DNA from 3 places in the Paenibacillus sp. GP183 genome. Region 2 is predicted to be linked to each of the others. Evidence: riboswitches for the same ligand, from Rfam matches in the RefSeq annotation. Region 2 holds a riboswitch; each other region holds the start of a gene.
The links. Region 2 has a riboswitch for cyclic di-AMP ahead of BLV33_RS19975 (hypothetical protein). Riboswitches for the same ligand answer to the same signal wherever they lie in the genome.
Positions count from the first base shown of each region.

Region 1 (2,270 bases), 280 kb from region 2:
ATCATAAACGCACCTCTTCCCTCTTGATGCGAAGCAAGATAAGTTTAGAATAACTTATATCTTATCAACGCAGAAAAAGAAGAGGAGGCTCCTCTTCTTTCACCTTGCTGCAGAAGGTACATATATTTATTCATTCTGCCCTTCCAGGCAGATGATATCCGATTAATTCTCGGAAGGTTTCGTGGGTCCGATCACATATACGGTATAGCCTCGCTTTAAGCCAAACCTGTTGGCATATTCATGGCTATCGTAATAAACATCGATCTTCTGCCCCTTGACAGCACTTCCTGTGTCTTCAGCTCTACGGAAGCCTATTCCTTCGATATACACCCACCAACCCAAAGGAATGACCTTCGGATCTACGGCAATGGTTCTGCCCTCAGACACTGTGGTTCCTGTAAAGGTCTTGCCATATCCGGCATCGCCTTCACTCTTGCCTGTAGAAGCAACCCCTGCAGAATAAGCAGTGAGCGTTACATTGTTTAGTACCTGCTTATAACCGAAGTTGATGCCATTCTTGGAAATTTGGGCTTTGTCTTCCGAAGCAGCCGATAAAATCGTCACCGGATTTTTCGTTCCGATAGCGACGATCTTCTTCACGCTTTCGGTTTGAACTTGCTGATCTACTACATTTTCCGAAACTAGTTGGCCGTCCTCATAGACCTTCTCTGTTTTTTTAACCAGCACGCCTTCTGCGCCTTCTTGGACGACTTGCTCTTTGCCTTTAAGCAAGGTACTGTCGTTTTTTTGTTCGGTTTCGAAAGCGATCGATTCATTGATTTGGTCTATTTCTTTCTTAACCCTCACAATTTTAATCTCGGAGTTTGAGGTTAACGCTGTATTCCGTTCAGGGGAGACTCGATCTAATTCTCCAAGTGCGATATGTAAATCCTGTAAAGCACTTTCCACCGTTTTTGCAGTTGTATAAACAGTTGTGGTCTGTCCGTCAGCAGTCAGTTGAATCGGTGTGGCATGATCAATAGTAAATGTTTCCCCTCCCTTGATCCTGGAGGTCAAAGATGCGGAAACGAGATCGTGCTCGCCAATCTTTATGGCTTGTTCATCCAGTAGGCGTTGAAGGACCCATTGTTTGGTTTGTACAACGGTTTCTTGTCCATTCACAACTACGGATACGCTCTTGGTAGCCGTACCGTACAACAACACCAAAAACATGAAAGTCATTACGAATGTGATAGCTGCTATGGTTAAGATCATACGTAAGTTTTCACGCTTCCATCGCAATGCCAAGGACATGCTGGATGATCGGTTTACATGGGGTTCAAGTGTAGAAATTGTGCCCACTTATTTCGGTCCTCCTTCAAAGCCTCGCCGTCGAGTAACGCTTGGTTTTAAATATGACGCGACTAAGTTTTTTTAGTTAACTTAATAAATCTCTTCAGCTTCGCAGCCGAGCTTTCCCAGCCATAGAACAGCCATTACCGCTCTATTCCGGTAGTTCCACCTCCTCATCATATAGTCCAAAGGTCCTGCTGTATTTACGTCTTACTCTGGAGATGAGCATAAAAAAGCCGCGGAAAGAGGAGTCTTCCCGTGGCACAGTTTGCATGTAACATACAACAAGGCACGACAATCGTTCCTCTCTCGATACGCTTACGAGGTTAGCTGACGGATTCGGACGTGAGAGTCGCCCTACCTAGTACGCAAGCTTGGCTTGTCGTCTTTGGATTCACCCCTGATAAACATTCTGTGCACATCCAGATGACTTGTGGTCTTCCTGGTGTTTCACAGCGGTTCCCCCGTTTCCCATAAAAAGAACTCAGCGAATGGAAAATTGAAAGTGGTTTATTAAGTTATTATGAAAATAGTACGCTGTAATGTCCGACATGTAAAGGGACTGAATCCAGCTAAAAACGACGTGAAACAGGAAAATTAAGGATTTTATAGGGCTAATCAAACTAATTGGTACGTTTTTCTCATTATAACGCCCTCAATTGCCCATTTACAACTTTGACGGTGCTAAATTATGATTTGTTTGCGAATTCGATTATAATATTATTGGATGAAAATTACATAGATTTGCAAAGATTTGCTGAAAAGGGAGGCGAGTACAGTGCAGCCCATTTTACAAGTGGACACCCTGTATGGAGGATATATTCCGGGCAAGCCTGTGCTCCATGATATCACATTTTCGGTCCGTCCAGGTGAGATGATCGGCTTGATTGGACTCAATGGAGCAGGCAAAAGCACGACCATCAAACACATATTGGGCTTGCTTCATCCTCAAAAAGGAAACGTGCGCATCAACGGAT
Region 1 is NZ_FNSW01000001.1:3,777,260-3,779,529, reverse strand. Features, by position in the region: gene rnmV (ribonuclease M5) at 1-5, opposite strand, end outside; gene BLV33_RS18570 (3D domain-containing protein) at 163-1,302, opposite strand; cyclic di-AMP (ydaO/yuaA leader) riboswitch at 1,593-1,793, opposite strand; gene BLV33_RS18565 (ABC transporter ATP-binding protein) at 2,072-2,270, shown strand, end outside.
Region 1: another riboswitch for cyclic di-AMP. It lies ahead of BLV33_RS18570 (3D domain-containing protein); the one in region 2 lies ahead of BLV33_RS19975 (hypothetical protein).

Region 2 (2,270 bases):
CGCTATGGTTTGTGGGATTCCTTGAAAGACAAGGAACAACGCAACAATAAAGGAAAGAGGCAAAAAGACCCGAGTGATGGAACGGGTGATATCCACAAAATAGTTACCCAGATTATCCTGTCTTCCAATTAATCCTCTGATAAAAGCAATAGCTAACGCAAAACCAGTTGCAGCTGATGTAAACATCGGAAACGTGATAGCGATCATCTGGGATAAATAAGATAATGTGTTTTCTCCGCTGTAAGCCTGCCAGTTCGTATTGGTAATAAATGAAATGGCTGTATTAAAAGCTAAAGTCGGAGGCACGTTGTCAATATTATCCGGGTTTAAGGGTAAATATTTCTGAAGTCTAAAAGTGGCATAAATCATAAGGAGCATCACAAAGTTGGTAACCAGCATCGCACCTAAATATTTCTTCCAGCCCATCGATTCGTCTTCACGTACACCAATGGTTCGATAAATCAATCGTTCAAAGGGACCGAATACGCGATCCAGCTTTGTCTTCTCAGAACCGAATACTTTCACTAAGTAGCTGCCAACAGGCTTGACAAGCAGCATAATAATGACAAGCGTAATGGCTACCTGCACTATTCCCATTCCCATTTAAAAATCTCCTCCTGCTTGTAGATGCAAATTGTAAAATAATCGATCTTTCTAAAACTTCTCCGGCTTGATAAGTACAAAGATGAGATATACAACAATGGCTAAAGCGATAATCCCAATCCAGATCATGGTTTTCCTCCTAAGAGTTTTGCTTTTGCAAAACTGACTTCGTAAGCATAAACTTGAGTTTTGCTTCAGTAAAACTGACTTCGTAAGCATAACTAAGAAGATTATGTCCGTTCACTAAATACCGTAAAACCCCATAACGCTAAAAATGAAATGATAAAAATCAAAACCATGACAAAATCGTTGTACATGGTATCACCTCCTCCTGCACGAAAACCTTCTTGATTAGCTTAGTAAAAAAGAAACATGGTCGTTATTTGTATACAACACGTGATTCGCGCCTAATCCTTTATATATCATTCTTGGATGAGTGCTTTGTGTAATGACGTAGATCGGTTCAGTGGTCCATTGCCGGCAAATTTGAATGTAGCGGCAACACGCGGATACACTGTTTTCAAACAGATAAATAGAGCCTACAGCTATTTCCGGGACCACCCATTTGCTGTGATTTTTAGTATCTACCTGTATAATTTGATTTATACGCAAATTTTCCATACGTTCGCGCAGCGAACTGCAATTGACCAAAGCAGCAAACGGAATTCCCCGATTTTCCAAGAGATGAATAAACTTTTCACCCATTCCATTCGGGGCATAAACAAGAACATAGCTTTGTGGTTCCAAGTGAAGCCACCTTCCTTACATTAAAAAGAAGCTACAGAGAAGAGGAATCTTCACGTAGCTTCATTAGGCACGGCAAAAAAAATCCGTGATTCAGATAACGATAGATTATTGCCTCTCTCGGACACGCTTGCGAGGTTAGCTGTCGGATTCGGGCGTGAGAGTCGCCCTACCTAAGATGCAAGCCTTACGCTTGTCATCATTGGATTCACCCCATGGCTGCACCCGTATATTTCGGGTAATAGCCGCCTGGTTCCCCCGATTCCTTTCAATTCAGGAATTCAGCGAATAAAGATATGTTTTCATTAATTTTTCATTTTAGGGCATTAGAAAACCACAGAGTACCCACCCTGCAGTCGTTGTTTACGCGATCACAAGCCTCATCATCCTCTCATGAACAAATACTTAATGTTGCAATAAGTTGTTGTTCGAACTGCCACGCTTACGAGGTTAGCTGACGGATTCGGGCGGTGAGAGTCGCCCTACCCGGTATATGAACTCCATGTTGTTCATATACCGAGATTCACCCCAGATCCATGTGAACGGCTCTCACACCGCGCACATGTACCTTTTTGGTTCCCCCGTTCCCCTGCTTGCAGGAAACTCAGCGATAAAATTTGGAAGCTTTATTTTCAATCATGAATCGTATCATACGCCTCTCTCCTAAAACTGTAAAGAACAACAGAAATGCTTATTCGATGATGTAAGTCTAAATGTGAAATATTACATCTGAAATGTCCTTATTATCTTCCATTTCCTTCAATAATCTAAGGATTAGGCTTCTTTTCATAATTTTCACCACAAAACAGAGAAATAATAAGCAATCATGTTAATAATAAATGGTAAATGCCATTGAACTCGCTTACATAAGATAAAAAAGCGAAAATATCGCGAATAAACACCTCCTTTATGTTTTACATTCA
Region 2 is NZ_FNSW01000001.1:4,056,314-4,058,583, reverse strand. Features, by position in the region: gene kdpA (potassium-transporting ATPase subunit KdpA) at 1-597, opposite strand, end outside; gene kdpF (K(+)-transporting ATPase subunit F) at 655-732, opposite strand; gene BLV33_RS19975 (hypothetical protein) at 955-1,350, opposite strand; cyclic di-AMP (ydaO/yuaA leader) riboswitch at 1,460-1,644, opposite strand; cyclic di-AMP (ydaO/yuaA leader) riboswitch at 1,772-1,967, opposite strand.

Region 3 (2,270 bases), on a different contig from region 2:
ACATCACTCAATAGCGATCTGTATAAAGGGGTGCATTTTTATGGAGAGCTGGATTGCATTTGAATTAGTGTTGCCAATTTAAAATGTTAAGGTAGAGGAGCATGTATCACAAATGTTCCTCTTTCGTTTTATCACTATTAGACATTTTATGAACAAATAAGAATAATGCATAGAAAGATCTCATCGTTCCAAAAAAAGAACTCTATAATAATAATAGGTAATAAATAACATAAAAGAGCTGTGATACCAAATGAAAATTGGTTACGCAAGGGTATCAACAATCGATCAGTCATTAGACATGCAACTTGATGCTTTAAATCTGGTGGATGTGAACGTATTTACACGGAGAAAGTGGGGGAGCTTGCTCAACGTCAGCTCCTTTTTTGGTTTATTGAAGTAACGGGCAGTAAAATTGAACTATTAGTTGTGATAGCCAGACGGGGATACATAACCTTGTGGCGGCGGTATGAGACTAATGACATAGAAATTATAAGTAAATATTACTATTGTTTATAAATATGTATTGGGGATATATTGATAAAGTAAGAATGAATCATATTACGCTTAATTCTTTGGATTAAAGAAGCGGGGGAACCAAGTTTTCTGGGGTGAGTACACTTTTTAAGTGTTAGGGTTAACTTTCGACCCGAGTCCGTCAGCTAACTTCGTCAGCGTAGAAAGAAAATGATAGAAACATTAAATGGGACCTTTAAACTTTAGGGCTCTATTCCCTCGCTTCCTTTTTTCGGTCAAGAGAAAGAAGGAGAAATTAGACATGCTTTTTAAGAGCGTAACCAAAGAGGTAAAGAAGCTTTTTCTATTTAAAAGGTCAAACGCTTCTGTACAACGACAAGAAGAGATTCTTCACTTAAAGCGACGGCTGGAGGAGTTCGACATTCAATTTTCGAATTTGGCATATCAGTCATCAGGCGTCGAAACACGGACTTTAATGGAAATAAGCAGAACGGTCGCACAAAACAATGAGTTGCTAAACACACTAAGTTCGGAAAGGGAATTAGCGGTTCAACAATTACTAGCCAATCGCGTTGGCATTTCCCCAAAAATTTTGGAGGAACATCACCAATTTATCGTAACCATGGCTCATATTTTTGGTGGTCCGTATCCTTGCCTTAGAGAGTACGTCAGAAGCAGTATAACATGAGCCTGGTTGAAGGATAAGACTGCTTCTATATATTTTTTCGGTTGTTACTTCTCCATTATGCCCGTCAATAACCAATTTTTTGATCGTATGTTCGCATTGAACTAACGGTACACTGATAGCTTAATAAAAATACGACAATAGGCTACCGCAGATTTTCTCGGTAGCCTGTTGTGGTAACGGGCAGGTTAAATGGACCTGAAAGTTATTAATGAAATCTAAACCAAGCGAACCATCCTTTTTCCTTATCCTTTGCTACAAAAATTTGACCATGAGAGGCATCATATGCTGGCAAAAAATTAGGGAAAAGTATCTCGATAAAGGAAATTTACGAGTCCAACTCATGGTCTAATGAGTCTTGACGCTGCAACTCAAAGATATGCTTGGCATGGTCAACACCATATTGAACAAATTACCTCACTTAAAAAACGCATGGGATGGTAATGGGTTGCCTTGTTAAACCAACGGGAAACGATATCTGAATTGCGGCTGCTCGTCGGCAGCCGTTTGTTTATTCCCTCCGCAAACGGGCAGAATAGTGCAACAAATCATACGTTGTCATTGGAAGGAAATTACTTTTTGGAAGCGAATACAATAACATTAATTACCGAATTTAATCGAAGAATATTTTCCAGATTATATAGAACTAGGAGGAGTTAACTGTGGCAACAATTGAAGTTATTGATATAGTGAAAGACTTCCGGCAGTATCGCAGATTTTCCGGATTATTCGGTGCTTTCTGCAATTTGATTACAAGAGAATATACGATTAATAGAGCAGTTGATAACATTTCTTTCAAGATTGAACAGGGGGAGGCAGTTGGATACCTCGGTCCCAATGGTGCAGGGAAATCTACCATGATTACCAAGAATTATTCGCTATATATTCGCCACAGTAATGCTTTCCCATATCGTAATAGGATTCAGGATATGTTGTTGGCAGTGGAGTTATCTGAAGGACTTTCCATTCGTTATGTTTCTTGTCCCATGTGTACGCATTAGGAATAATTCTTTCTAAAGCTTCCCTCAGTCCTTCGTTTGTAGGGTTATTGACTACTTCATTAGCATTCGGACATTTTCCGTTGTTGATTAAGAACGGGACATCTTGGTTT
Region 3 is NZ_FNSW01000002.1:192,848-195,117, reverse strand. Features, by position in the region: partial or broken gene BLV33_RS30960 (recombinase family protein) at 251-351, shown strand; cyclic di-AMP (ydaO/yuaA leader) riboswitch at 552-688, shown strand; gene BLV33_RS27595 (hypothetical protein) at 776-1,162, shown strand; gene BLV33_RS27585 (ATP-binding cassette domain-containing protein) at 1,822-2,160, shown strand.
Region 3: another riboswitch for cyclic di-AMP. It lies ahead of BLV33_RS27595 (hypothetical protein); the one in region 2 lies ahead of BLV33_RS19975 (hypothetical protein).